4 regions of the Pseudoalteromonas sp. SWXJZ10B genome follow, and region 1 is predicted to be linked to each of the others. Evidence: predicted binding sites of a transcription regulator. Region 1 holds the regulator's gene; each other region holds the start of a gene.
The links. Region 1 encodes sigma-54, which starts transcription at its own class of promoters, with help from an activator protein. Its sites were predicted from a motif close to GTTGGCACGNNNNTNGNNT; they were not measured.
Positions count from the first base shown of each region.

Region 2: fliE (flagellar hook-basal body complex protein FliE) is a predicted target of sigma-54. The motif match lies at 4,924-4,942, and genes of this name have one in related genera.
Region 3: I6F54_RS10880 (flagellar basal body rod protein FlgF) is a predicted target of sigma-54. The motif match lies at 5,801-5,819, and genes of this name have one in related genera.
Region 4: I6F54_RS14140 (BON domain-containing protein) is a predicted target of sigma-54. The motif match lies at 4,660-4,678, and genes of this name have one in related genera.

Region 1 covers NZ_JADYXD010000003.1:16,887-24,672, reverse strand. The annotation lists gene lptC (LPS export ABC transporter periplasmic protein LptC) at 1-112, shown strand, start outside; gene lptA (lipopolysaccharide transport periplasmic protein LptA) at 102-647, shown strand; gene lptB (LPS export ABC transporter ATP-binding protein) at 644-1,369, shown strand; gene I6F54_RS03620 (RNA polymerase factor sigma-54) at 1,439-2,938, shown strand; gene hpf (ribosome hibernation promoting factor) at 2,965-3,252, shown strand; gene ptsN (PTS IIA-like nitrogen regulatory protein PtsN) at 3,257-3,709, shown strand; gene rapZ (RNase adapter RapZ) at 3,728-4,573, shown strand; gene I6F54_RS03600 (HPr family phosphocarrier protein) at 4,616-4,888, shown strand; gene mgtE (magnesium transporter) at 5,019-6,377, shown strand; gene I6F54_RS03590 (protein disulfide oxidoreductase) at 6,434-6,985, shown strand; gene I6F54_RS03585 (YgiQ family radical SAM protein) at 7,443-7,786, opposite strand, start outside.
Region 2 covers NZ_JADYXD010000010.1:51,361-59,146, reverse strand. The annotation lists gene fliI (flagellar protein export ATPase FliI) at 1-954, opposite strand, end outside; gene fliH (flagellar assembly protein FliH) at 973-1,779, opposite strand; gene fliG (flagellar motor switch protein FliG) at 1,783-2,823, opposite strand; gene fliF (flagellar basal-body MS-ring/collar protein FliF) at 2,816-4,531, opposite strand; gene fliE (flagellar hook-basal body complex protein FliE) at 4,552-4,884, opposite strand; gene I6F54_RS11040 (sigma-54-dependent transcriptional regulator) at 5,041-6,507, opposite strand; gene I6F54_RS11035 (sensor histidine kinase) at 6,504-7,616, opposite strand; gene I6F54_RS11030 (formyltransferase family protein) at 7,761-7,786, opposite strand, start outside.
Region 3 covers NZ_JADYXD010000010.1:12,143-19,928, reverse strand. The annotation lists gene flgK (flagellar hook-associated protein FlgK) at 1-1,220, opposite strand, end outside; gene flgJ (flagellar assembly peptidoglycan hydrolase FlgJ) at 1,222-2,238, opposite strand; gene I6F54_RS10895 (flagellar basal body P-ring protein FlgI) at 2,405-3,499, opposite strand; gene flgH (flagellar basal body L-ring protein FlgH) at 3,511-4,194, opposite strand; gene flgG (flagellar basal-body rod protein FlgG) at 4,211-4,999, opposite strand; gene I6F54_RS10880 (flagellar basal body rod protein FlgF) at 5,021-5,764, opposite strand; gene flgE (flagellar hook protein FlgE) at 5,922-7,292, opposite strand; gene I6F54_RS10870 (flagellar hook assembly protein FlgD) at 7,352-7,786, opposite strand, start outside.
Region 4 covers NZ_JADYXD010000016.1:8,644-16,429, forward strand. The annotation lists gene I6F54_RS14120 (DUF2147 domain-containing protein) at 105-551, opposite strand; gene I6F54_RS14125 (DUF4153 domain-containing protein) at 708-2,417, opposite strand; gene I6F54_RS14130 (tRNA1(Val) (adenine(37)-N6)-methyltransferase) at 2,479-3,177, opposite strand; gene srmB (ATP-dependent RNA helicase SrmB) at 3,253-4,479, shown strand; gene I6F54_RS14140 (BON domain-containing protein) at 4,752-5,072, shown strand; gene I6F54_RS14145 (hypothetical protein) at 5,166-5,849, opposite strand; gene I6F54_RS14150 (mechanosensitive ion channel family protein) at 6,090-7,046, opposite strand; gene yaaA (peroxide stress protein YaaA) at 7,167-7,786, opposite strand, start outside.

The DNA of each region.
Region 1 (7,786 bases):
TATCATCACTGGACCCAATTTAAAAATCACTGGTAAAGGCCTAGAAGCCGACTTAAAAACCGAAGTGATAAAACTAATTAACCATACGCGAACCATATATTATGACCAATAAAATATTAAAATCACTTATTATTCCTACACTTATACTAGCGTTTAATAGTAGTGCTGCAGAGCAAAACACGCAACCGGCTGCAAATCAAATTTCAATAAGCGCCGATAAGCAAGAAGGTCAATTAAAAGCTAATGTCGGGATTTTTGAGAAAAACGTTGAAATTATTCACGGTAACCGCCGTATCACAGCCGACCGCTTAGAAGTACATAAACGCGATGAACTTGGCGATAATAAACAATTATTAATTGCTACAGGTAGCCCTGCGCACTTTGAAGAAAAGCAATCAGATGGCACGACTATGAGCGCCAGTGCTGACGAAGTACGTTATGATGTATCTAAGCGTTTTTTAACGCTTGTTGGTAATGCACAAGTATCGCAAGCGGGACAAAAAATAAATGCTAAAAGCATTACCTACGATATAGAGCAGCAGCTAATCAGTGCCGAAAAAGATGAAAACTCAACTGACCGCGTTCACACAATTTTAGTACCAATCGAGACTAAAAAAAGTAAAAAAAGCGACAAAGGTCAACCATGAGCACATTAAAAGCAGAGCTATTAGCAAAGAGCTATAAAGGCCGTGAAGTTGTAAAAAACGTCGGCCTTGAAGTCAAAGCTGGCAGTATTGTTGGCTTACTTGGCCCTAACGGCGCAGGTAAAACTACCACGTTTTATATGATAGTAGGACTTGTACCTAGCGACAAAGGTAAAATATCGATAGACGATAACGATATTACTCTTTTACCTATGCATAGTCGTGCTAGATTAGGCATTGGCTACTTACCGCAAGAGTCTTCAATATTCAGAAAGCTGACTGTTTATCAAAACTTAATGGCCATTTTAGAAACGCGCAAAGAGTTAAATAAACAAGCTAGAGAAGACACTCTCGATAAATTATTAGATGAATTTAGCATACAACACATTCGTGATAGCCAAGGTATGGCATTGTCGGGTGGCGAACGTCGTCGTGTTGAAATAGCACGTGCGCTGGCAGCAGATCCTAAATTTATATTACTGGATGAACCATTTGCAGGTGTTGACCCGATTTCGGTATTAGACATAAAGAAAATAATAGAACATCTTAAAAATCGTGGGATTGGTGTATTAATTACCGATCATAACGTAAGAGAAACCCTTGATGTTTGTGAAAAAGCCTACATTGTTTCTCATGGGGAGCTGATTGCATCAGGTACTCCAGAACACGTATTAAATGATAAAACAGTACGCGATGTTTACTTAGGCGAGCAATTTAGGCTGTAACATTTACGCCATGTCTTTAAGCATCTGCTAGTATTAATTATAACAACATAAAAGGATTGTTAGAGATACATGAGGCAATCACTACAGCTGCGCATGGGCCAGCAACTTACAATGACTCCACAGCTGCAACAAGCTATTCGTTTGTTGCAACTCAGTACATTGGATCTCCAGCAAGAAATACAAGAAGCTCTCGACAGCAACCCGCTATTAGAGGTTGAAGAAGCAGACTATTCAGAAGACGCTGCAGGTAAAAACGAGCAAAAAGCAGATACAGATGACATAACTGTTAGCGCATCTGCCGATGATGCTCCAAGCGAATACGAACAAGATAGTGGTGAAGCACTTGCAAAAGACACGCTAAGTGACGACATGGCTATGGATGTTAGTTGGGATGAGTACATGAGTGCCGCCCCAGCAGCATCATCGGGTCCGATGCCTGAAGACGAATCAATATACCAAGGCGCCTCTACTGAAACGCTCCATGAGTATTTAATGTGGCAGTTACAACTAACGCCATTTAGCCCTACAGACGAAGCTATTGCTATTGCTATTGTAGAAGCCGTCGATGATTCAGGTATTTTAACACTAAGCTGCGAAGAGATTTTAGAAAGCTTTAATCAAGAAAACGAAGATGATAACGAAGTCGAACTTGATGAAATTGAAGCTGTATTAAAACGCATCCAACTGTTTGATCCTGTTGGTATTGCTGCACGTAGTTTACAAGAGTGTTTGTGTATTCAGCTTAACCAGTTTGATAAAGAAACACCTTACATTAATGAAACAAAAATGATTTTAACCGAGCATATTGATTTATTAGCTGCTCGTGACTATCGTACATTAATGAAGAAAACTAAGCTCAAAGAAGAAGAGCTTAAGGAAGTAATGACATTAATACATACTCTTAGCCCTAAACCTGCAGATACTATTGTAAGAGAAGAATCTGAGTATGTTATTCCTGATGTGTCAGTTAAAAAAATTAAAGGCCGCTGGGTTGTTGAGTTAAACCCAGACAGCATGCCTAAAATTCGTGTTAATAGCCAATACGCGGCAATGTCTCGCACTGTAAAATCCAGTGGTGACAGCCAGTTTATTCGCTCGCATTTACAAGAAGCTAAATGGTTTATTAAAAGCTTAGAAAGTAGAAACGACACGCTATTAAAAGTGACAAATTGTATTGTTAAGCAACAACAAGGCTTTTTTGAACACGGTCCTGAAGCCATGAAACCAATGGTTTTAAATGATGTTGCTGAAATGGTAGAAATGCACGAATCAACAATTTCGCGCGTAACAACCCAAAAGTATATGCACACACCCCGTGGTATATTTGAGCTTAAATATTTTTTCTCAAGCCATGTAAGCACCGAAAACGGTGGTGAATGTTCATCTACAGCAATCCGTGCGCTTATCCGAAAATTAATCGCAGCAGAAAACTCAGCAAAACCATTGAGTGATAGCAAAATAGCGGATATATTGGCTGAGCAAGGAATTAAAGTAGCGAGACGTACAATCGCAAAATACCGCGAATCTCTGGCTATTCCACCGTCAAATCAACGTAAAAGTTTGATTTAAGACGCAAAAAAAAGAGGGTAATGCTTATGCAACTAAACTTAACTGGTCGTCACGTAGAATTAACCGATTCACTAAGAGACTATATTAATACCAAATTTGCGAAGCTAGAAAGACACTCTGATCATATTAATAATGTTCATGTCATTCTCGATGTAGAAAAATTAAATCAAAAAGCAGAAGCCACCATACACGTAAGCGGTGCTGAGCTATTTGCCTCTACAGAACATCAAGATATGTATGCCGCCATTGACTCGTTGATCGACAAGCTCGATCGACAAGTAATTAAACACAAAGAGAAGCTTGCTCGACACTAATATGATGAAATTAAGCTCACTTATATGCCAGGACTGCAGCAAAGCTGCGGTCCTTTTTAATAGCAAAAAAAGAATTTTAGAGTTCATTAGCGAACTTGCTCACGACAAACTTCCGTATTTACCGCAACAAGATATTCTTAATGCTTTAATGAGCAGAGAAAAATTGGGTAGTACAGGTATAGGGCGTGGCATTGCCATTCCTCATGGAAGAATGAGCGGTGCAGAAGAGCCTTTGGCTTTAGTACTCGTTAGCGAAACTCCAATAAATTTTGATGCAATCGATAATCGCCCTGTTGATATTTTCGTCGCACTCATCGTACCAGATGGCGATAACCAGCAGCACTTAAAGACTCTAGCAACCATTGCTGATAAACTAAACAACAAAGATTTTTGTAAACAGTTACGCAGTGCAAAATCAGATGCTGAGCTTTACCAAGTTATTGTCAATCAATCATAGTTTTATAAAGGGTGTTAAATGGAGTTAATTATCATAAGCGGCCGTTCTGGTTCTGGAAAGTCGGTTGCTTTACGCGTTGTAGAAGATTTAGGTTATTATTGCGTAGATAATATTCCAGTTAACTTGCTTCCTTCATTAGTTCGCAGTGTGTCTGATAGCTATGATAAAATTGCTGTTAGCATTGATGTGCGTAACATCCCTAAACAACAAGATGAATTTAACGATATTCTTGAATACTTGCCTGGCTTTGCAAAACCTACGTTATTTTATTTAGATAGCGACGACCAAACATTGATCAAACGTTTTTCTGAAACTCGTAGATTACACCCACTATCAATTGACTCGTTGCCTCTTGATTTAGCCATCAAAAAAGAAAAAGAATTACTTGATGTATTAATCACCCGCGCCGACTTTATGATAGATACAACTGATTTGAGTGTTCATCAACTTGCTGAATCTATTCGTGAAAAGATTTTAGGTAAAAAAGATAAGCAACTGATTGTCACATTTGAATCGTTTGGTTTTAAATACGGTATACCAAAAGAAGCAGATTACGTATTTGATGCACGCTTTTTACCAAATCCACATTGGGAACCTGAATTAAAACCTTTAAATGGGTTAGATCAACCCGTTAAAGATTATTTGGCCAATCACAGCATAGTGCAAAAATTCACATGGCAAATTCAGACATTTGTACAAACATGGTTACCGCACTTAGAGCGAAATAACCGCAGTTATTTAACCATTGCTATTGGGTGTACAGGCGGACAACATCGCTCTGTATATTTAGCGCAAACTATCGGTGAAAGTTTTGCAATGACACATCCCAATGTTAAAATTCGCCATCGCGAACAAGAAAAATAATATAGCTGAATAATCACCTGTTCAGCTTAGGTAGAGTAAGTTATGCATTGTGAAGACACTTTTTTAATAAAAAACAAATTAGGATTGCACGCCAGAGCAGCCACCGTGCTTGCCCAATTAGCAGTGCAGTTTGATGCGACAATTACATTATTTCAAGATGACAAAGAAGCTGCAGGCGATAGCGTACTTGCATTAATGTTACTTGAAAGTAGCCAAGGCAAAGAAGTAAAAGTTGTATGTAAAGGCCCCGATTCTGAGCAAGCTTTACATGCTGTTGGAGAATTAATAGCACAACGTTTTAATGAACAAGAATAAACAGTTATAAAAATAATGCTCGCATTACTAATGCCCCAACTAAAACAGATATATAAAATAAATACGGTTAGTGACGCCAGTTAACTCACCTCTCCCCATAAAGTAATATAAAAATTTATAAAGGACGCCAATGCCTGAAGCTTTTGAACAAGATTACCCACTACAGCAACTAAAACAGGTGACTAAGTCACTCAATAGTGGTCAATTTGTTCAAGTTAGGCGCATGCTCGCAAAAACAGCTCCTTGTGATACCGCATTATTATTAGAATCATCACCACATAAAATTCGCCGACTCCTTTGGCAGTTGGTTGATCCTGATGTGCAAGGCGATGTTCTTGAAGAACTCTCAGAAGATGTTCGTTTAGGCATTATTGCCCAAATGGAACCTAAGCACATTGCAGCCGCAACAGAAGATATGGGCCACGATGACTTAGGTGAAGTATTACGTAGTCTGCCGGACACCGTTTATAAAGACGTTGTTAGCGCGATGGACATTCAAGACCGTGAACGTGCAACACAAGCACTTTCGTATCAAGAGCGTTCTGCTGGCGCGCTAATGAACACCGATACGGTGACCATTCGCCCTGATGTTACGCTTGATGTTGTACTTAGGTATATTAGGCTACGTGGCGAGTTACCAGAAGGTACCGATGACTTGTACGTTGTTGATAAGCATAACTGCTTTATAGGCGCTTTATCGCTGAGTACATTATTAACTAACCCGCCAGAAAAGATTGTTCGCGATTTAATGGATGAAGATTGTGAATCCATTCCAATCTCAATGGATGAAAGTGAAGTCGCGCAATTATTTGAACGTCATAATTGGATATCGGCCCCCGTAGTCGATGATAACGATCAGCTCCTTGGCCGTGTCACTATCGATGACATCGTTGACGTAATCCGCGAAGATGCTGAGCATAGTTTATTGGGCTTAGCCGGCCTTGATGATGAAGAAGATACCTTTGCGCCAGTACTAAAAAGCTCTAAAAAACGCTCAGTTTGGTTAGGTGTCAACTTACTAACTGCACTTGCAGCTGCTTTTGTAGCTAGCTTTTTTGAAGGCACTTTAGATGTTTTACCTATTTTAGCTGTACTTAACGGTATTGTCCCTTCTATGGGCGGTGTTGCAGGTAGCCAATCATTAACGCTTGTTATTCGTGGTATTGCGGTAGGTCATATAAATCAAACAAACCAACGTTTCTTGATGATGAAAGAGCTTGCTATTGGCGCGTTAAACGGTGTTTTGTGGTCGTTGTTAATAGCAGGTGTTATTGCCCTATGGCAGTGGGACTTTATGCTTGGTGGCGTACTCGCCTTCGCTATGTTTATGAACTTAGTGGTGGCAGGTGTTGCTGGTGCGAGTATCCCTATTATTCTTAAAAGAATGAATATAGACCCAGCACTTGCAGGGAGTGTGGTGCTAACCACGGTGACAGATATTGTGGGTATATTCGCCTTTTTAGGTACTGCTACTTGGTTGCTGGTTTAAATTAGAAACTTTTGCAAATAACTAAAGTAAAAAACACTTAGGGTAAAGCTGCAACTATGACAACGGGTACCAAAAATAAAAAAGACACACCTAAAAAAACGCCAAAACAAAAAGGCCTATCAATATTAAAAAGTGTGTTGATATATGGTTTCATATTTTTCGTAATTTATAACGCTGTCAATTGGTGGCGACAACCTGTTATGCCAGCAAATCCTCAATTACAATTAATAGATTATAAAGGGCAAAACATTGATTTGTCAGCAATGAGCCAAGATAAACCAACACTTGTCTATTTTTGGGGAACTTGGTGCCCTATTTGTAGTATTACCTCCCCTGCCATAAACGAACTCGCAAACGAGAATAACTACCCTGTCGTGAGTATCGCAATAAAATCAGGCTCGGATCAAAAACTACATGAGTATCTAAATGATCATGGCTACAGTTTTACCACTGTCAACGATCAACACGGTGAGATATTTGCCGATTGGCAAGGGCAAGTCACGCCATCTTATATAATCTTAAAAGATAATAAAATGACGCAAGGGCTAACAGGCATTCAGCCGTTATGGTCACTAAAATTACGTTTGTGGTTATCATCAACGTTTTAAGAAAAAACTAACTGCAAGTATATAGGCACTAAATACGTGCTATCTCAAGAGGGGTTTCTAAAAGCTCGCTCTTTATCACCTACAATAATATAAGTAATAAAGAGCAAGGTTTACTTAATTTACGTATTAAAAAGGTTTTAAAACCCTTAGCGTAATTAAACTAATCTACTAGGGCGTGTTGATCTTTGTGGATTGAAATTTGTTCAATCTAGGGGCGATTAAATCGCGGCGCGAGGTTTGTAACCTAGTGGGCTAAGTAAAAACCGAGCAACAAAGAGTTAATCGTCCCTAGAAAGAACCCAAAGGGCAGCGCATGTTTGGTATTTATGCTGCGTTATCGCCTATTCATGGGGAATAACCACACTACATAGGCTCCGCCTTGCCTAAAAACCAAACATACTGCTGCAAATTAACCCACCAAAGATCAACACGCCCTAGTTATTATTAGATTGAATCACTAACGTGTACTTTGACGATTACCGCCTACTTTTGGTTTAGTGTTTGCCTTTTTAAATTGGCTAAAACCGGTATGTCGCGTTAGTGCAGGACGTCCGCCTTTACTGCCACCTTTACCTGCTTTTTCATCACGCCCTTCTTCAGGCACTAAACAGTTAGGCCCTTTACCAATTAAATTAGCTTTACCCATTTTACGCAGTGCTTCACGTATCATCGGCCAACCTGCTGCATCATGGTAGCGTAAAATAGCTTTATGTAATCTACGTTGGCGAGCACCTTTAGGTACTGGAACAACTTCTGTATTGTTTTTTATATTACGTAAAGAGTTCATTTCTGTGTGGTAAA
Region 2 (7,786 bases), on a different contig from region 1:
ACTCAACACCGTAAAAAAGCCAGTAATTGAACCTTGCCCTTCACCGCCATTACCAGCACGCTCCACCAGCGCAGGTAATTTAGCAAACACCGAAGGCGGATAACCCTTTGTAGCGGGCGGCTCGCCAACAGCAAGTGCAATTTCACGTTGTGCCATTGCATAACGCGTTACCGAATCGAGTAACAATAATACGTTTAAACCCTGATCTCTAAAATACTCTGCAATAGTTACGGCGCTCTCACAGCCTTTTAAACGCATAAGTGGTGATGAATCAGCAGGCGCTGCGACAACAACTGAGCGTTTGCGCCCTTCTACACCGAGTATTTCTTCAATAAATTCTTTTACTTCGCGGCCACGCTCCCCGACTAAGCCAACAACAATGACATCAGCTTCGCTACCTCGGGTCATCATACCGAGAAGTACTGATTTACCCACACCAGAGCCTGCAAACAAGCCCATACGCTGGCCTTGCCCTACTGTGATAACCGAGTTAATAGCACGCACACCTACATCCATAGGCTTAGTGATTGGTCTTCTTGAAAGCGGGTTTATAGTATTTTGCGCAAACTTTAAATGATGCTCAGCATTAATTTTACCCAAGCCATCTAGCGGTCGCCCTAAACCATCCACCACGCGGCCTAATAAACTCATCCCTACAGGTAAACCTAAATTATTTACTTGAGGAATAACACGCGCACCAGGTAATACACCAGAGATGTGGTCGTTAGGCATTAAGTACAAAGTTTGATCGTTAAAACCGACTATTTCGGCGTCTACAAAGCCGTTCATAGTTTCTATTTTACATTGGCTACCAACGGGTGCACGTAAACCTCTAGCCTCAAGGGTAAGGCCAACAACACGCGTTAAAATACCTGCCACAGCAGGCGCCGGGGTTTTAATATGTTGTTGATATTGAGATAAGCGTTCGCTTAAAGGTGCACGTTGAGTTGACATAACACGCCAATAAAATAGTTAGATACCACTATTATGCAAAAAACTATCCAACGTTTCTTTGACACGTGTTTTAAGGGTCATGTCGAGTGACGATTGCGCTGTTTTAACTTCACAGCCACCGCGCTCAAGAGTGGGCTCTGCCATTAATTGCCAGTTATTATCAATAATGGTTTGTTCGCCGTAGCTCTCTTTTATGAGTTCTAAATCTTCGGGGTTTAAATGGATTCGTACTTTTTCTTGCTCCGCATTAAGTGAATCAATACTTTGCTTTAAAGTATGTAAAATCACTTCAGGCGATGTTTTTACTTCTTGATAAATAACAGCTTCCGCCAACATGCTAGCAAGTTGTACTAATTGCTTTTCAGCTTGTTCGTCCACTTTATCTAGCGGTGCAGTTAGCCCCTCTAAAATGGCTTTTAAACTTGTTAACTGCTCTTCAATTAATGGTTTTACATCTTCAAGACCTTGTGTTTTACCTTGTTCTAAGCCTTCTTTGTAGCCTGCTTCTTTACCTTCGCCAACGCCTTTTTCAAAACCGTCTATGTAGCCTTGCTCATGACCTTGCTTAAGGCCTTCTTCGTACGCGTCTTGTCTAATGCGTTCAAGCTCAACCATGGTAAGCGCAGGGAGCTCTGGTTCTTGTGGCTCATCAATAGGCATTTCTTCGGCTAATTCTTTTTTGTACAACTCACTAAGCGGTGTGCCGTAAGCCGTAGAGCGATTGCCAAAGCTGCTCTCATCTGGTGCTACATCTGGAATAGCCCAGTTTTTTAATAATTCATCTGCTTCATCAGCCCGAAGTGTGCGTCCTTTGAGTTTGCTCATAGTTTACAGGAACTCCTCGCCACCGCCGCCGCCCAGCTGAATTTCACCTGAGTCAGATAAACGACGCGCTGTTGATAAAATCTCTTTTTGCGCCGCTTCTACTTCGCTTATACGTACCGGTGCCATAGCCTCTAAATCATCAGCAAGCATTTCGGCTGCACGCTTAGACATATTGCCCAGTATTTTGTCTTTAAGCGCATCGTCGGTGCCCTTAATTGCTTTCATTAATACGTCTTGTTGTACTTCTCGTAGGATTGCTTGAATACCACGGTCTTCAACATCCATTAAGTTTTCAAACACAAACATAAGATCTTGAATTTGCTGCGACATCTCTTCGTCATGTTCACGAATAGAGTCCATTAACTGCCCTTCTACGTTGGTATCTAGGTAGTTCATAATATCTGCAGCTGCTTTTAAGCCACCCATTTTAGCGGCTTGTGCACCTGCTTGGCCGGCAAATTGTTTTTCCATAATTTCGTTTAGCTCTTGCAGTGCTGCCGGCTGAACTTCTTCGAGGTTTGCAATACGCATGGTTAAATCTAAGCGCACTTTTTCAGGGAACTGAGCAATAATCTCAGCAGACTGCTCTGGCTCTAAGTACGATAATACAATGGTTTGAATTTGTGGATGCTCATTACGAATAATGTTTGCTACCTGCTTAGAGTCCATCCATTTTAATGAATCCAAGCCTTTAGCGCCTGAGCCCATAACAATTTGGTCAATAAGGCTAGCGGCTTTGTCTTCACCAAGTGCTGCTGTAAGCGCTTTTTTAATAAAGTCTTCTGACTGAAAACCAATGGTACTAAAGCTTTGAATTTGTTCTATAAACAAGTTGTGTACAGCGCTAATCTTAGCTTGTGATAAGTCCTGTAACCCAGCCATCGCCATACCCACTTTTTGCACCTGTTTAGGTTCTAAGTGTTTAAGGATTTGCGCGGCATCTTCTTCTGATAAACTCAAAAGTAATATAGCGGCTTTATCTACCCCATCTAGCTTATCAACATCAAAGGCTGGCGGGAGTTGTTTTTGTTCTTGATCAGTCATCTTCTGTTAACCACGCTTTGACTACTTGTGATGATAGTTCTGGTTCGTTAGCTACAAGGGCACGAATTGCTTTAAGTAAATCTTCGTCGCCATGTAAATCCGGTAACTGCAGTGTACCATCACTTGAGAAACCAACCGAAGCAGAATCAAAGTCTTTATTTAGCATATCAAGCGTGTTGTCGCCAATATCTACGCCTGAACTTAATGCATCTTCGTCGTATTCTTCTAGTGTATCGTCTGGGTAAATTAAGCGTTTAAGCATTGGTTTTACTACTGCCATTATCAATACAATGATAACTAAGGCGCCTAATACAAGGCGGGCTATTTTCATAAACCAGTCTTGTTCCCACAGTGGCACTTCTATTGCTAAATTTGTTTCTTCACGTACAAACGGCACTGTTACGACTTCAAGTGCATCACCACGTTGCATATCAAAACCTACACCACCTTGTAGTAAGCGACGAATATTTGACAATGCCTCTACCGAGCGTGGAGTCATGGTTGTTTCACCGTTTTCTCCCACTTTAGCAATGTAGTCAACAGCAACTGATACGCTTATTCTACGTATTACACCACTTTGCTGGCGCTTATGAGAAATTGTAGTGTCGAGTTCATAATTACGCGTTGCTTCTTTGTGGCTGCGTGTTGGTGATGTAGCTGTGCCTGCACCACCTTGCCCCGCAACCTCAGGAATGTTCGAGTTTAACGGTGGCTGATTTGTAAGCGCACCTGGAATACCAACAGCTAGGCCGCCAATGTTATTTTCTTCAAATGTGGTTTCGCTTCTAACCGCTGGTAGGTCTGGGTTATAACGCTTTTGAGTTTCCTCAATCGAGCTAAAGTCCATACTCAAATCAACTTGAGCTGTATAGTTTGCAAGTCCAACAACCGGTATTAAAATACTGTCTATTTTTTCAAGGTACTCTTGTTCGCGCTTACGTTCTAAATCGTATTCTTTACGAGAGCGTGCTGCTAATGAGCTTTGCGAACCTGAATTTAGTAATCGACCATTTTGATCGGTAACAGTAACTCGCATAGGCTCTAAACCCTGTACTGCCGAAGCAATCATATCAACAACAGAATCTACTTCTTCACGGTCAAGTGAGCGACCACGCTTAAGCGTTAATACAACAGTTGCTGATGGTTTTTTCTCTCTACGCGCAAATACGTTTTCTTTAGGAATAGCTAACAATACTTTGGCGCGAGTAATATTATTAAGCTCTTCAATGGTGCGGGCAAGTTGTTGCTCGCGGCCATGTTTTAGGCGTTCGCGCTCTAAGCGTTGGCTTACACCAAAGCCCATATCTTGCATAATTATATCAGAGCCAGATGCTGGCCCTTGCTCTAACCCTTCGCGGGTCATTAACAATTTAATATTTTGGTATTCGCTTTCATCAACCGATACCACATTGCCATCTAGTTGATATTCAATTTGTTGCGCATCTAAAAAGTCGAGCGTTTGAATCAGCTCTTCAGTTTGCATTTTGCCTAACGGGCGCATATCTGGCTGACGAGCCCAAATAATAATAAAAATCGCGATAGCTAAACAAATAGCCAATGCTATAACCAATGTTACTTGGCGCAATACATCAACACCATTTAAAGCACTTAAGTAGCCTGACTTTTGTTCTTGTTGATCATCACCACCACTTTGGTCAATACCGCCACCAGCAAGTGCTAGGTCTGTAGATTGGTTAGATTGCGCCACAATAATTCTCCACTACCTAATTAAACAGGCATGTTCATGATTTCTTTATAAGCTTCAACAAGTTTATTACGAACCTGTACTGTAGCCTCAAAAGCAACTGACGATTTTTGAGAAGCAATCATCGCCTCAGCAAGCGATACACTTCGATCACCCATCTCAACTGCTGTTACTTTTTGAGCGGCATCTTGTTGTAATCCATGCACTGAATTTAGTGCATCACTTAGCATGTCGCCAAACTGGGAAGTAGAAGTAGGTTGAACTTGAGTCGGCAATTTATTTATTTGATTATTACGGCCGGCTTCTAAAGCCATTGATTGCATTTCTTGAAATACAGCACTGTTTTGAATTTTCATAATTTATCTCTGACACGCAGTGAACTCTTACAAGTAATAAAGCACAAAGCATGCCAAATAATTAATCATTAAAATACAATAGGTTAACTTTAATTTGTGTTAGTCAGAGTTTTGACAACCCTAAGTTCGCAACGCAAACTTAGGGTTTATAGGAGGCTATACAGGAAGTGAAATACCTAAATCGCGCATTTGCGCTAGTTTATAACGTAAAGTTCGTGGGCTTATGCCCAACGTTTCGGCAACGTCTTTACGCTTGCCTTGGCAACGTGCAAGGGTTTCTAAAATAATGCGATGCTCTTTGTCTTTAAGCTCATCTTTATAACTACCGGTATCCGCCGCTAGTAAGCCTTGCTTAGGTTCAACCTCAACATGCGATTTTTCATCATAATATGCAGAGCTTAACGTGCTTTTATCAACACCTTTATCTGCGTGAGCTAATTCTGTTGGCGATACTGTTTGCGCTGGTGCCAATGATGGCTCCATAACAAAGTTATTAGATACTAAGTTTTCGATAAAAATAGCATGCTCGTTTATTGTATCGCCACTTCGCAATATAAGTGCACGCTGTATAACGTTATCAAGTTCGCGCACATTACCAGGCCACGCGTGAGCCAGTAACTTTTGCTCGGCAGCTTTATCTAAATACGCCATAGGCTCTTTGCTTTTACTTATATGGCGCTCAATTAAATGCTTAGCCAATACAATAATATCGCCAGGGCGTTGGCACAATGGACGCCACATTAGTGGAAAAACATTAAGCCTGTAATATAAATCTTCTCTAAACTGATTTTCAGACACGGCTTCTTTTAAATCACGATTACTGGTTGCCAAAATACGTACATCGAGCTGGATTGTTTTACGACCCCCTAAACGCTCTACTTCACGCTCTTGCAGTACGCGTAAAAGTTTAGCTTGTAGCCCTAAGTCCATCTCAGTAATTTCATCAAGTAAAATAGTACCGCCTTGTGCTTGCTCAAACTTACCCGGACATGCTTGAATCGCGCCCGTAAAAGCTCCTTTTTCGTAACCAAATAACGTGGCTTCGAGCATGTTTTCAGGAATAGCCGCGCAGTTAATCGCTACAAAAGGCTCATTACATCGGCTCGACTTATCATGAATATAACGAGCGAGTACTTCCTTACCTGAACCACTTGGGCCAAGTACCATTACACTTGCATCAGAGCGTGCGACTTTACTCGCAAGCTCCAATAATTGAATACTAGTTGGGTCGGCAACAATAGGTCCGTCGGTTTCTTTTGCTTTTTCAGGCAAATAACGGCTCACCATATTTAACAGCACTTCAGGTGCAAATGGTTTAGCCATGTAGTCAATTGCACCTAGGCGCATGGCTTCTACCGCATCGTCAATTGTGGCGTACGCCGTCATCATCAATACAGGTAAATCAGGGTGGTTTAATTTAATACTGCGTAGTAAATCAAGTCCACTCATTGCGCCCATTTGCACGTCGCTTACAACAAGCGAAAATTGTTCTTTTTTAAGCAGTAACATTGCTTGCTCAGCACTGTTAGCTGCAACACATTCAATACCCGACATTTCAAGGGTATCTATTAAGGCTTCACGAAGCCCAGCGTCATCTTCGACAACTAAAATAGTGTTACTCATAATGAACCCTCTAGTTTAGATGTTGCCTTAATAGGCAGTAACAAGCTAAAGCAGGCACCACCCTGCGTATTATTGGTCACATCAACACGGCCTTGGTGCGCACTAGCTACCGAACTCACTACAGCAAGTCCTAAACCTGTGCCCTGACTTTTTGTAGTAAAAAATGGTTCAAAAATTTTATCGCTTTGGCTTAAATCAACACCGGGGCCATTGTCGCTCACACTAATACGAACCATATCTAAATCTTTTAAATCTCTTTGTGCGCTAATTTTTACTTTTGCACCGCCGCCGATAACTTGAATACTATTGTGCACAAGATTTTGAATAGCACTGGCCAATGCCGTTTTATTACCAACTATTTGTATATCGGGTTCTGGTAAGCTTACATCCAGCTCACTTTCATTAAGTGCGACCATCGCATCAGCGCCCGCTTTAACTTCTGTTAAAAGCTGCTGCATTGAAACTTGCTCAACAACTTGCTGATCGCCACTTTTAGCAAATAACAGCATGTCGTTCACTTGAGTTTCTAAATCTTTTAAACGCGACATTAACTTTGTTTGAAAGTTATCGCGAGATGCTTCGGGTAAGCGCTTAGACCCTAAATTAGCAGCGTACAGCATAGCGGCTGAGAGCGGCGTACGTACTTGGTGCGCTAATGATGCAACCATTTTGCCCAGCGCGCTTAATCGCTGCATATGTGCAACACGTTTTTGTAAGCGGCGAGTTTCGGTTAAATCCGTCATTAAAATAAGTTGCCCAGGCTCTGGTGCTAAAGCTGTAATATCAAGTTTTATTAAGCGCCCGTCTTTTAAAGACACTTCATGACCATCATCTTGATGTGGCCTAAAAGAGCGCTGAATTACGTTAAACCAGCGTTCGCCTTCAAGTGGCTCACCAAGCATATCAATCGCTATTTGATTCGCTTTTGCAATCAACCCTTTGCCATCAAGTACAACCACGCCTGCTGGCATGGTATCAACCAAATGCGAAAGCCAACTTGCTTGCTTGCGCAGATCGCTTAATTCACCAATGTACTCCTCTTGAAGTAAACATGGGTTATACTGATTTGCAGAAAAAAACTGTGGTTTTAGCACGCTAGCAAGGGCCATAATCAAATCTCAATAAAAACATCTATACCTGACTACTGCACAATTTGTACCAAATTTAATTACCTTTAATTTCATTGAATTACAGTAATTTTAAGACGCCGAAAAAATGACACTAACATTCTAAACATTATATTTTAAGATATATTAGAACTGTCTAAATAGTTCTGGTT
Region 3 (7,786 bases), on a different contig from region 1:
ACTTGAAGGCCAAATGATTCTCCGGTAGTAGTCGATGAATCAATAACACCTGAAGATATATCAGCAAGTGAAGGCTGACCTAACGGGTCGCCTTTGTTATCTATAGGCTGAATACTTACTTCATTAGCATTAGCTGTATAAGTAATAATAAAGTCACTGGCAGGAAGTTCACTGCCCTTACCTGGCTCTACTGTTGCAGTCATACCGGCAGTACCTGTGTTAGCTTGATACGCATAAGCGCCAACGGTAGGAATATTAAAAATATTCCCCCCTAGCTGACCTGTTGCATCCATACCCAATTTGTTTTGTTCGTTAAATGCGTCAGCTATCGCTAAGCCCATTTGACCAATTTGGTTTTGCGCAGGAACTAATATGTCATCTCTAAAAGCAAGTAAGCCGCCAATTTTGCCTTTAAGTTTACTTACATCAACTTCAAGCGGCACTGCTTTGCCACCATTAACGTCAAGCGTGAATTCTTTAAAATTAGGATCGGGGTCACCCGTCATCGAAAATAAGTTAAATGCGCCATTTTGCATAACAACCGCTTCGCCTGTGCCCATAAAAACGAGTTTTTCGCCATTTGGACCATCAAGCGTTTCTATGTCTATGAGCTCTGATAAGTCGCGTATTGCTTTATCGCGTTCGTTATAGGTAGAGCTTGCATCTGCGGCGTTATTAGTGCCATTAACTGCTGCAATATTTTGATTTAGCGTGCTAATACTTTGAATTAGTGAGTTTGCTTCATCTGAAAATATTTCGAGCTGCTCGTTCACTACACTTTTTTGATCAAGCACGATGCCCGAAAGTCTATCCATTTGATCAATTAAGCTTTGCGCATCTGTCATTACTAATGAGCGGGCAACGGTAGATGACGGCTGATTAAGCGCTTCTTGCACGTTATTAAATAAAGAGTTAATTCCGGTCGAAAGGTTGTTCGACTCTTCAGAAAAAATAGTATCAACTCGATTAGCCTCAGTAATAAACTGATCGAAAAACGATTTATTAGAGGTGTCACGATTTAGCTGTGACTGAGCAAACTCGTTTAGTAATCGGTATGTTTCGCCTCGCCCTACTTGGTTATCAACCATAGTGGTAAATTCAGTACGCTCACGTACGTAGCCTACGGTATTTACATTGGCGATATTTTTACTTGTCGTTTGCAATAGCTCCGAGCTTGCTCTAACCCCAGAACTGGCAATGTTTAATAAATTAAACGACATGTTACTCTACTCCTTGGCGGATCACGTTTGCCGCAATGTCTTTTAGCTGACTGCTATTGAGTACTTTTTTTATTTTGCTGGCATAATTTGGATCGGTTGCATAACCTGCTTTTTGTAATGAATCTAAAAAGTCATTTGGTTTTGCTGTATTTTGTAATGCTTCTTTGTAGCGTGGGTTTTGCGTTAAAAAATCAACGAAGTCGTTCACGCTATCTTTAATTGAATCGTAGGCTCTAAAGCTGGCTTGTTTTTTAACGGGTGTGCCTTGTTCAAACTCAAGCGTTACTTTGCTTGCTTTATCGCCTTCCCAGCTTTTATCTGACTTAATATTAAATAAGTTATTTGAGCTGCCACCGTCACTTTTATTAATAATGTGTTTACCCCAACCGGTTTCAAGTGCCGCTTGAGCAACCATTACCGCTGGGTTTAAACCTATTTTTTGCGCTGCAGTTTTAGCGTGTTCCCACACTGAACTTACAAACTCTTCTGCATTTTTAAATGTTGGGCTATCGGTTTTAGACTCTGTAGTATCGACTTTAGGCTCAGCAATATCGGTTTTAGTACTCTTAACGATAAGATCGGGTTGCTTATTTTTTTGCTCATGAGGAAGAGCTGATCCGACTTGCGTATCGCTGAAAATATCGTTGGTTGTTCTAAGCACCGAGCCTGGCATAAAGTTTTTAGACTCAGGCGATAACTGCTGAACAATTAAATCGGCAAGGCCTAACGATCCATTTGATGAAAGCTCTGTTGAAAGTTGCTGATCGTGCATTTCTTCAAAAAACTTTACGCCACTTGAATTAAATGGGCTGTCTTTGTCTTCAAATGCTTCGTTAGCTTTGCGCATTCCTTTGAGCAACATTTGCGTAAAAATAGCTTCAAATTGTGCGGCCGCTTTTTTGAGCGCAGCTTTGGAAGCATCAGTTGATGCATCGCCACTCGTTAAGGCTTCTTTACGAAGTGAATCTAAGTTGCCTAAATCAAAAAAGTTTTGTTTATCGAGGTGATTAGTTTCCATCGGCTTTTTGACACAAAATGAATAATGCAGTTAAAAATGCAAAAATTGAGCCACTACCGATAAAACAAGGAAGATAAAAATAATAAACTTAAGTTGCTGTAAATAAAAAGCCCTAGCTTCAAAAATATAGGGCTTAAGTAATACGTTATTTATTGACTTGGGTTATTTATATAACAACTAACTGTCCGTTAATTGCGCCGGCTTCTTTTAGTGCTTCTAAAATAGCCATTAAGTCACCAGGCGCTGCGCCTACTTCGTTAATTGCGCGAACTAAATCGTCAAGGCTTACACCTGGATTAAATACAAAGGCGCGCGAGTCGTCTTGGTTTACATCAATAATACTTTGCTGTGTGACAACTGTATCACCGTTTGCTAGCGGGTTTGGTTGTGACACATTTTGTTGCTCTGCAATTGTTACTGTTAAGCCACCGTGAGTTATAGCCGCAGGCTGAAGCTTAACGTTTTTGCCAATAACAATTGTACCGGTGCGCGAGTTAACTATAATTTTAGCGGCCATGTCAGCTGGTTTAAATTCTAAGTTTTCGAGTGTCGATAAGTACGATACACGCTGGGATGCATCGCGTGGTGCAATAACACGGATAGAAACAGAATCAATTGCTTGTGCGCTATTTGGGCCAACTAAGTCATTAATTGTTTTTTCTAGGCGTTTTGCCGTTGTAAAGTCTGGACGGTTTAGGTTGAAGGTAATGTAATCGCCTTGCATAAATGGGCTTTCTACAGTGCGTTCAACTGTTGCGCCATTTGGTATACGACCAACTGTAGGGGTGTTAATTACAACCTTACTACCATCAAGGCCTTGTGCGCCTAAGCCACCAACAATTAAGCTTCCTTGTGCAATTGCATACACGTTACCGTCTACACCCTTTAAAAAAGTTTGTAGTAAAGTACCGCCACGTAAACTGCCTGCACTACCAATAGAAGAAACCGTAATATCTATTGTTTGCCCGGGCTTTCTAAATGCGGGTAATTCTGCATGCACAGCAACAGCGGCAACATTTTTAATTTTAGGACTTTGAGTTGAAGGCAGCGTAATACCAAAGCTGTTCAACATGCCTCTAAAACTTTGTTGTGTATATGAGTTTTGCTCACCAGTGCCCGGTAAACCAACCACTAAGCCATAACCAACTAATTGGTTAGAGCGCACGCCTTCAACCATAGACACATCTTTTATGCGCTCAGCACTGGCAGTAAACTGCCAACCCAATAACGCAACTAAACATAAAGCTTTAAGGCTATTCATGTTGTTACCCTCTAAAATGGAAACAGCGAACTGCTAAAGAAACGTGTAAGCCAACCAGGACTTTGCGCTTCTTGCGTTTGCCCTTTACCTGAGTATTGAATACGTGCATTAGCAATGCGGTTTGATTCAACCGTATTATCGGCGCTTACGTCTTGAGGGCGTACTAGCCCTTCTAAACGAATAAACTCTTCACCGGTATTAAGCGTTAGCCATTTTTCGCCGCGAATAACTAAGTTACCATTAGGTAAAACGCGCATTACATTAACCGAAATATCGCCCACTAAGCTGTTTGATTGGTTTGATTTTGAATCGCCCGTAAACGACGAATCGCTACCAATGCCAAACTGAATACTATCGCCACCTATATTTACAGGTAGACCACCTAAGCCAATCACTGGGTCTAAGCTTGCGTCGGTTTCTTTGTCTGTTTCTGTTTTAGCGGCTTTTGTTGCTTGAGTAGACTCTTGCAATTTAACCGTAATTATATCGCCAGTACGTAGCGCTTTTTTATCAGAATATAAGTCGTTTGATGTATGAGTATTAAACAATGAACCTGTGGCTACCAGCGGCTCTAAAATAGGCTCGGGGTACATAGGTGCGTAGTAAGGGTCGTCCTGCACTACTTCACTATTTTGCGTAGACATACAGCCACTTAAAAATAATGTGCCCGCTGTAAATAAAATAATATTACGCATAATTCCCCCTACTCTATTAAAGCTGTTGATTGATATAACTCATCATTTCGTCAACGGCCGAAATTACTTTTGAGTTCATTTCGTAAATACGCTGAGTTTCAATTAGGTTTACGAGCTCTTCAGTTACATTTACGTTTGAAGTTTCGAGTGAGCCTTGAATAATGCTACCTAACCCTTCAACACCAGGATTACCTTGTACCGGCGCACCACTTACAGCGGTTTCGGTATAAAGATTTTGACCGATTGGCTCAAGACCCGACGGATTAATAAAATCACTAATAGTCAGCTGACCAATGACCACGTTATCGGCTTGGCCTGCAACACGTACAGATACTTCGCCGTCTTGCGAAACCGTAATTGATTGCGCGTCATCTGGTACATTCATTTCTGGCTGAATCACATAACCTGCGCCCGATGTAACAATTCGTCCATCGCCATCGGTAGTAAACTGGCCGTTGCGCGAGTAAGCAATATTGCCATCTGGTTGCAGTACTTCAAAAAAACCTTCGCCAGAAATCATCCAATCTAGTGAGTTTTCGGTGGTCAACATGTTGCCTTGCGTAAACTCTTTTTGGTTAGCTACAACTTTTGCACCCGCACCTAACATTAGGCCCGATGGCATTTCGGTATCTTGCGATGAACGACCGCCCGGCTGATTAATATTTTGATAAAGTAAATCTTCAAATATAGCGCGACTTTTTTTGTAACCTACGGTACTCGCATTCGCTAAGTTATTTGAAATAACCGATATATCGGTTTGTTGGGCGTCTAGCCCCGTTTTACTGATCCACAATGCTGGATTCATAATCGTGTCCTCACTTTAAAGTTAAACAATGCGTAACAGCTGATCTTGACGCTCGTCAATTTCTTCAGCTGTTTTCATTAATTTCACTTGTAATTCAAATTGGCGCTGGTGGCTTATCATGTCGACCATTTCGTGAACTGGGTTCACATTCGACATTTCAAGCGAACCACTTAAAACTTTTACATTGGCAGAGGTATCTACTATTACATTGGCTTTTGGCCTAAATAAACCATCGTTACCTTTTTCGAGCTGAGAGCTATTTGCTTCTACCACTCTAAGCGTGTCTATTTCTTCTAAAAAATTAGCGGGAGCGCCTTGTGGTCGAACTTGAATAGCGCCATCTTGACTAAACCCTATTTTTTCGACTGGGACAGGTAAAATAACAGGTCCCCCTTCGCCAATAACTTGACGACCATGGCTGGTTACGAGCATGCCTTGAGCAGTAACGTTTAACGTACCCACTTTTGTGTAAGCTTCATTACCGGAGGCATCTTGCACAGCAAGCCATGCGTTATCGCTCATCGCGATATCTAAGTCTCGCCCGGTTTGAACAATGCCACCCGATACCATGTTTGAACCCGGACGCTCTTGCATTGAAAATACACGTGTAGGCAAACCTTCGCCAAACGCTTGCATAGAACGTGCTTGCGCAAAGTCGGCTTTAAAACCCGTTGTATTTGCATTTGCCAAATTATTGGCTTTTAAAGCAAGCCCTTGTAGGCTTTGCTTAGCGCCAGAGGCCGCAATGTAGACCATTTTGTCCATAGTATCGACTCACATAAAAAATCTCTGAACTTATAAATGCAAAATAGGTGCCAGATTAAATTTGACGCAACATTGAGAGGTATTTAGAAGGGTTTACAAAGAGGACTTATAAAAAAGGCTGCAAAAATGCAGCCTAATATATTTAATGGGGTTTAGCTTATCGAATCTGCAAAATACTTTGCTGAATAGTTGAGTTAACCTCAAGCGCACGTGAGTTTGCTTGATAATTACGCTGTGCAGTAATTAAGTCTACGAGTTCATTAGTAAGGTTTGTATTTGATTGCTCAAGCGCTGATGAGTTAATTCCACCAAATGTACCCGAACCAGCTTCACCCGCTACAGGTTCACCTGAATCAATACTTTGCTTCCAGCTTGTATCACCCACTTGTGATAACCCTTGTGAATTTGGAAAACGTACCATAGCCACTTGGCCTAGGAATGTTGAGTCACCATTACTGTAAGAAGCGACAATTTTACCGTCTGTTCCTATATCAATTCCGGCTAAACGACCAACTGTTGAGCCATCTTGATCGAGTGCTTTTACTTCAAAACCACTTGAATACTGAGTTGGGATACGTCCTGCCGTGTTATTTTCATCGCGCCAGTTAAGCTCAATACCAGTACCAGGGAAAGTTGCACCATTGTCTAGTAATGTTGATAAACCAGCGCCAGAACCCGCTGGTAGTAATATTTCATCAAAAGTAGTTGTATTTGTATTTGCCACACCACCTGTTGTTGATGGCAAACCACTTGAGTTAAAACCTAGGGTAGTCAGTGGTGTATAAGGTGTCGTTGTTTGTTCTCCACCAGTTGTGCCATCAACTACTTTGCCATCGAGTGTTGCGTATACTTCCCAACTGTTATCTGTACCACCTGCTGCGGCATCATCTTCTTTAGCAAAAAAGTATTGTAAAATATGTGGTTCACCTAGTGAATCATATACCGTTGTTGACGTAGATGAGTTATAAGTACCACTAGACGTAGGGTCAAAATCTAGACCTGTTGGATCCGCCGTTGCATCTAAGTTAAACGACAAAAATACATTTTCTGTTGCGCGAGGTGAACCAGACGAATCAGGGATTTGAATTGGATCAGTTGTGCTCAAACTTACCGACGTTGTATCACCTGTAGATGAGTCAACAGGGAATGCTTGTAAAAAGTTACCTTTTGCGTCAACCATAAAGTTATCTTGGTTAAGCTTAAATGCACCCGCACGTGTATATGTTAAATCTTGCGAAGATAAATCGTCGGTCATCGCAAAATAACCTTCACCAGTGATTGCTAAATCAAGTGAGTTATTTGTAAATTGTAGTGAGCCTTGGTGAAACTGCTGCGCAACCATGGTTGTTTGCACACCGTCACCATTTTTAGTCTTACCAGAGCTAAACACTGATGAAGCGTAAACATCGGCAAACTCAGCGCGTGACTCTTTAAAACCTGTGGTATTAACGTTTGCAATATTATTTGCCGTTACGTCTAAATCTTTTTGCGCGGCAGCAAGGCCGGTTAATGCAATATTGAAGCTCATAATTCACCTCTAACCTGTTAGTCTGTGGCCTGCTAGCAGGCGAAAAATACTAAAATTTATTACGCGATTTCTGCTACATCTGTCAGCCTAACCGCACCTTCTTTAGTGTTAATAATAATGCCACTTGAGCCATTAATATTAACGCTTTCAATGTTCTTGAATGTAGCAATGGGCAAGCTTGAAAATTCGCCGTCAGTACTTCCTTCGGCGGTTACTGAGTATTCACCTTCAGGTAAACGCTCACCGGCTTCATTTTTGCCATCCCACGCAAAACGTACTGCACCTGCTGATTGAGAACCCATATCAATAGTTCTCACTAGCTGACCTGATGCATCTGTCACTTTAATTTTTAAGTTATCAACGGCTTCTTCTGCCACTGCAGAGCCTCTGGCATCACCCGTTTCATTTAAATCCAGGGTGTTTGACTCAAGTAAAGCTTGCTTGCCAACAAGTGTTGATGCTTGCAATGCTGAATTTGATGTCATAGATGACGC
Region 4 (7,786 bases), on a different contig from region 1:
CAATTAAATATAGCTGGCTTAGTGAGTAAGAAAGGCAAAGCGCAAAAATGATTTCAGTTAATACTTAATTATTTAACGCCCAGTGATTAAATAAGTAGTAAAACTTACTCTACTTTTAGCCAATATTGGTTTCGGTAAAAAAAGCCAATGTAGCCGCGTACTTCAAGCTTTTTACCTTCCTCTTGCGGGGTTAGTTGTAAAGTATAAGTTTTGCCATTTGTTGGGTCGAGTATTTCACCGTCTCCCCAGATGCCATCATCCTGTGCTTTTACATCTTTAATAATAGTCATGCCTAAAATAGGCTGGTCTTTTAATTCATCATCGCATTTACTGCATATATCGTTTTGTTTTGCAGGATCAATGATTTTGTCAACGGTACCGCTTAATACACCGTTGGTTTGAGTAATACGTACATACGACTTAGCTTGGTTTGTATCTTCATCAATGGTTTTCCAAAGGCCTACTGGCGTAATAGCAGCAAACACACCTTGGCTTGCAAAAATGGTGGCTGTTAACGTGCTAAGTAATACTGATTTATTTAACTTTTTCATTGTGTTGCCTTTTAAATTAAGTGGCCAATGGCTAAATCATATCAGGTGATTTATAAACACACTATTAAAGCGCTGTACCTAAAACAATAACAAACCTAAACTAATAATCATTAGTTTAGGTTTAAGGATCTGTAGCATAAAAAACAAAGCAACGTATTACCTTACTTTAAAAACAACATCCCCTATTTTTAGATTTGAATATTCAGGCTCAACTAAAGATAATTCGTTATTATCAATCATATTTTTAAGATATCTAATCTCTTCAGGATTTTCGACATTCATATATCTTGAGCGCCACTTACCCATGTCGAATAACCAAAAATATGCGGTCGTATTTCCATTATTTTCGTCTATCACTATAAAATCTAGCTCATCATCATTGTTTAAATCCATGCCAATGAAATAGTAAGTATGTTCTTTTAAAGAGTTACGATCGTAAAAATGTTGATCAGAAAATACAGCCTCTATTAAATCTTGAGGTATTAGCGCTCGTGAAGGCCAAAATACACTGCGCTCAATAAAATCATCGACTGTGTGTTCAAGCGTTAAAGCAAACTCATTATTTACATACATCCTATCGATAATAGCGTATTGCTCTGGGTGACTCGTTTCAATTTTCTGTTTTAATAACTGCATAGCTAAATAACCTTGGCGACCTAAGCTGTGCTCAAAATAGTAATAGTCAAACTTTTCTATTGTTACTTTATCTGCATCTAAACGCGCTATTTGGCTGTTTGTAGATAAGCTTTGAAAATTTAATAAAGGGGAGTTAACAGCAAGCATACTAACGAGCACCACCCACCCCATCACAATATTTATTTTGCTAAGCGGCTCTAGCCAATTGTCTCGCTTTGTTATAATTCCAACAAGATAACTAAACGAAAAACACGCCAATAAAAACCAAATTAAAATACCCCAACAACGATCTACTGTTAGCCCATGCTGCTCTACCCGTAAGTAAATTCCATAGGCAGAAATAACACTATAAACTGGAAGTAACGCAACGCTTATAAAAACGAGTCGGTGCAAGAGCATGTGATAAGGGCGAACTGATGAGTCATCTTTATAAACAGTGTTAACAAAAAACAACGTGAGCACCTGCAGCCACATTACTAATAAACTGCCACTTCCGGTCTCCCATAATTTATTGAGTCCGGTAAAAGGAAGTGTTGCTAAAAAACCGAGAGAAATAACTGATAAAACAGGCAATAAAAACTTAATTAAAGTTTGTAGTAAAAAAGCGATATTATCTTCAATGTTCAAAAGCTTTCTAAATATGACACTCGCAAAGGCAAATGCGAGCGTTAAGGTTGGGATCCAAAACCATTCATTTCTTAGTAGCTCAGAGAAAAATTTTATATCTAAAATATCAAATAAAGCCGCACCTAAATTTAGAATTCCCCAAAAAATAAGTACAAACAGCCAGCATTCTCCAAATATTATAAAATTACGCCAAGAGAGCTTAAACAAACGACTGTAACTAACATTTTCTGAGCTACCAAATTGTTGTATGTACATAAGGCCTTTAAAGCCAGCTATTAAACTAGTAAAAATAAAAACTGACATTAAAGTGTTATTACTTACGTACTCTTGAGGCTCTTGCTGAAAGCCAGCATACGCCCCCAATAAAGATAACAACAAGGAAAAAGGAAGGATTAAAAGCAACGACGTTTTTATATTATTTTTATTAACGGTCATTAGCATTAATAAAGGAAAGCTCATAGAAAATGTAATAAGTGAGACTAACCATGTAGGGCTTGTTGCTGGCCACACATTATTTTCTATACTGCTATACAAAAGGGTAAGAGCAATAGCCTGTAGTACGGCAAGTATAATTATAAAAGATTTTGGTAACTGACTATCCATATCTGTTCTCAACAATAGGTTTTAGTCAGTTTGCGTTATTCGTTCCTATTTTACAATTGCTTCACATTTTCAAATAAAATGCTTTGCATAGGGCTATATAATCAGCAGTGTAGGTATTATCTAAGTTTCTAATACACAGGATTGATGATTCTATATCGCTTTTTACGTAGCTAAATGTCATTAAACTGCGGCTAATATCTTTATTGGGCGTGGCTTTTACTTGGCAATGAGTATTTAAATAAAGCCCATTTTGAGTAGCAAGCTCAATAAATAATGCGCCTTCAACGCTTGGGAGTATTAAGCTAAAGCGGGAACCACTATGGCTTAAATGTTTAAACGCATTAATTAACTCTTCAAAACTTAGGCCGTCGGTATGGCGTGCGGTATTACGCGCAACATTATCGCCTTTTAAACTGTGATTAAAATACGGTGGATTAGAGATAACCACGTCAAATTTAACTTCACTACTAAAGCGTTGAATAGTTTGGTGCGTAATACTTATAGTTGGCCACGGGCTATTAGCTACATTTTGTAATGCTTGGGTATAGGCGCTTTCGTCAATTTCTACCGCAGTTATATCAAGCTCATTACTGCGCTGCTTACACATTAGTGCTAGTAAGCCGGTGCCGGTGCCTATATCAAGTAACGACTTTGCACCGCTTAAATTAGCCCATGCGCCAAGCAAAATGCCATCGGTAGAAACTTTCATTGCACAGTGGTCGTGTTCAACTTTAAATTGTTTAAATACAAAACCAGACATTTTTTCACCTTTTCATTCACCAAGCGCAGCATAGCGCGTATAATCAGGGTAATTGTCCCTTATTTTAGACACTCTATGCAATTTTCTGAATTTGATCTTGATAACAAGCTACTCGATGCCATTAATAAAATGGGCTACGAGACGCCAACCAGCATTCAACAACAAGCTATTCCTGAAGCACTACAGGGGCGCGATATTTTAGCATCTGCGCCTACTGGTACAGGTAAAACAGCGGCATTTTTAATTCCGGCTATTCAGTACTTACTGGATTTCCCACGTCGTGACCCTGGTTTTGCGCGCGTACTCGTTATGACCCCGACTCGTGAGTTAGCTTATCAAATTCATGAACAATGTGAACTGCTAGCTAAACGCACACACCTAAAAATTGGTGTAGTAACAGGCGGTATTAACTACGGCACACATAAAGAAATTTTTGAAAAAAATAACGATATTTTAATCGCCACACCAGGTCGATTAATGGAATATCTTGAAACCGAAAATTTTCATGCTGAACACGTAGAAATGCTTATTATTGATGAAGCAGATCGCATGTTAGACATGGGTTTCAAAAAAGAAATGAGCCGTATTTGTGACGAAGCTAAAAATCGTCGCCAATGTTTTTTATTCTCAGCAACACTTGAAGGTGACAGCGTAGAAAGGTTTGCTGAAAAAACATTAAACGACCCAGCTCTATTAGAAGCCGAATCGTCACGTAAAGAAAAAGCTAAAATTCACCAATGGGTACATTTAGCCGACGATTATCATCACAAACTTGAATTATTAGTTAATACGCTAAAAAACCCTGACGTAACTAAAGCGATTGTGTTTGTTAAAACTCGCGAACGCTTAGAAACATTGATTGGCGAACTTACCACTAATGATGTAAAAGCTGCCTGGTTACGCGGCGAAATGCCACAAGACAAACGTATGAAAGCCATGGAAAACTTCCACAGTGGCAAAACAAGCATATTAGTTGCTACCGACGTAGCTGCACGTGGTATTGATGTATCTGACATCAGCCACGTTATTAACTTTGATATGCCGCGTACTGCCGACGTATATGTACACCGTATTGGTCGTACTGGCCGTGCTGGTAAAAAAGGGATAGCAATATCGCTAGTTGAAGCACACGATATTGGTATTTTATATAAAGTAGAGCGCTACGTTGAACAAAAATTAAAACGCCGTGTAATTAGAGGTGTTGAGCCACAGCATAAAGAAGCTAAGCCACCTGCTAAAAAACGTAAAGATCCAGTAAAAATGAAAGCCAAGAAAAAGGCTAAGGTTAAAAAGAAAAAGTAACCTAAAACATTTTTATACTAAGCCGACTTTTGTCGGCTTTTTAATGCAAGCCTTGCAGGCTCTGCTGTTTGTATCTGTTACATATGTAACCCAAGCATGTAACTCATACTCATTTAAATGTAATTTTTGCCCACCTGAATTCCCAATTAATAAAATTCCCTTATATTTCATAGCGTTAATATTGGCACCGAAATTGTAACTACAAAGATAACCTAGCCGATGGAATTTCCATATTGTGGCTGCACTATTCACCGTAATGTAAGGATTAAGTTATGAACCGCTTCAAGTTAACTATCGCTTTAGTATCATTTTGTTGTTTATTTTTATTAGCTTGCGCTACAAAAGTAAGTGCAGCAACCAACATGGCCGTAGTAAGCAGTGTAGCCACTCAACCTAACTTACAACAAGCTATCACCAACACCCTACGAACTAATCCTAACCTAGCGTTAAGTGATATTCGCGTGCAGGTAAAAAATGGTGAAGTAGATTTATACGGTGAAGCACAAACTGGTTTTCAGCGCGCACTGGCTCAAAAGTTTTTAGAAAATATGGATGGGGTTAAAATCATTCGTAACAAAATTAGCGTTATTTAATACGCACCACATAAACTTATTTGTATAACTAATTCATAAGCGCGGCTTGTTACTCCAACACAAGCTGCGCTTTTTTATGTTTATTTTTTGTAGTTATTTCAATTTATCTAGTTGTTGAATAACATCACTTAATTTAAAACTACTTTTTTGTGAATTAAAACTTTCAACAAAAACTTCTTTAAAACTGCTTACCGTAGAATCTTCATTTAGCTCAAAAGGAAAACCCTTAAGTTCCTTTGTTTTTGGGTTAAACTTATAAACAAAATTGTCACCACTTAAACCCGCTGAAAAAACGTAATGATGATTATCAACCCATCCTGCCGCGCCATGAAATAGAGCAATATTTATTTTATCGTTTTGAGTATGTACGCCGACTTTAACTACATTATTTTTATTGAATGCGGCTTTTGTTATCTCTTTACTGGGGATAAACCAAAACCCTTTTGTATTACCCACAAACACAGCTAAATATTCATTATCAGGTGACCAAGTGATAACGTTACTTTCATAACTTTTTCTAGGGCATAAAACATCATCTGAGCTACAAAACTCTCGTAACTTCTCTTTTTCAATATATGCCGCTTTATTTGGTAAGATTAATGTAGAGGTAAGGTTTTTGTTTTTATCGAGAAAAAGTATTTCAGCGGTATTGTTATCTATATTTAATTTATAACTCACATCATATTTAGCATTATATTCGTTACCTACTGAAATAAAGCTAATAACTAGGCTTGAAAATAAAATTATTTTTGTAAACCATTTAATCCTTAACTTCATTTGTTTGTAACCCTAATATCTAAAAAAAATACACCTTGTATAACCAATAATTGCATAATAAATAGATAAAAGGGAAACTTACCTTATAAAAAATACGTTACAAAATCTGCTGGAGAAAATAATTAATGAATAAAGAAAAGTGACTTGAACTAATTAAAAAGCGCATTTTTTACTCTGTAAAAATGCGCTGTTGGTAAGTAACTATTTCCCAATGCTTTTGCCTAATGAGCTTTAACTAAATTACTCACTTTGGTTAGAGTCAGTACCGTCGCTACTGTCTTTATTTGATGACTGCTGGCTTATTTTGTCGCTTATCATGGCATCGAGTTTTTCGCCGCCTTTAATACCAAAATCTAAAGTACGAATTGGGAATGGAATACTAATGTCAGCCTCATCGAGTGCCTGCTTAACGGCAACAACACCTTTATGGCGTACCGTCATAAAGTCAGGCTCGCCTGGGTATTTAATCCAAAACCACACCAGTAAGTTAATGCTGCTGTCGCCAAAACCTTCGGCGTATACAGCGGTTTCGTCTTTACGTATTACGAAGTCAAATTCATTTATTTTTTCGACGATGACGTCCTTTGCTTTTTCTATGTCGTCGCCGTACGAAATACCTACGGGTACTTCTATGCGCCTAACACCTAGCGTGGTGTAATTTTTTAGTACGTTTCTAAATAATACTTTGTTTGGTACCAGTATTAACTGCCCATAAAAGCTCTCTATTAGCGTGTTACGTAGGTTTATAGAATGTATCGAACCAAACACATCATCGGTTTCTATTACATCACCTGTTTTAAATGGCTTACGTACACCCATTGCTATACCTGCAATTAGGTTTTCGGTCATGTCTTGAAACGCAAAACCAATGGCTAAACCCACAATACCCGCACCAGCAAGTAGCGAAGTAACGGTGCCTTTTAAGCCAACAAAATCGAGCGCTATAAATAAACCTATGCACAACACAATAACTTTAAAAATTGACGCCATTAAGTCGGCAATTTGTTTTGAGTCGAGTGAGCGGCGTAATACGTTTTTCATCAGCTTGCCAGCAAAGCGTGCCAATATTGAAAACACAATTGCGATCAGTATCGCAACTATAAAATTAGGGATATGACTTATTACAACATCAAACCACCCTCCGAGCTTTTCTTCTATTAGTTTTTCGGCTTCGTCAATTGACGGAATGCTGATCATTTTATTTGCACCTATTTAATTAGTGTTCTCATTAATATTAGATGAGATTGCAAATATAACGCCAACATCAAAAAAGCCATGCAATGCATGGCTTTTAAATTTTTTATTTAAGCTTATGACCTAATTTTGTTCGTCGCGCATAAATACCGGCTCAAGCTCTTTAACTGTTGCCTCTGGGCTAAAGTAATAACCTGCTACCGTAAACTCTTTAAGTTGGCTTAACTGCGTTACTTTATTTTCGATAATGTAGCGCGCCATCATGCCGCGTGCTTTTTTAGCGTAAAAGCTAATTACTTTGTATTGGCCGTTTTTACAATCTTTAAAGTGTGGGGTAATAATTTGTGCATTAAGCGCTTTTTTATCTACCGCTTTAAAGTATTCGTTTGAAGCAAGGTTAACTAAATATTGTGCGTCTTGCGCTTTTAATACGTCGTTTAGTTTATTCGCTATTACGCTGCCCCAAAACTCGTATAAGTTTTTGCCACGTGAATTTTCGAGCTTGGTGCCCATTTCAAGACGGTAAGCTTGCATTAAATCAAGTGGTTTTAATAAGCCGTATAAACCTGAAAGTATACGTAAATGGTTTTGTGCGTAATCAAGCTCACTAGTTTTAAGTGTACTTGCATCTAAACCACCGTATACATCACCATTAAAGGCAAGTGCGGCTTGTTTAGCATTACTTTGTGTAAACGGCTGCGCCCACTCACTAAAGCGTGCTGCGTTAAGCCCAGATAGCTTGT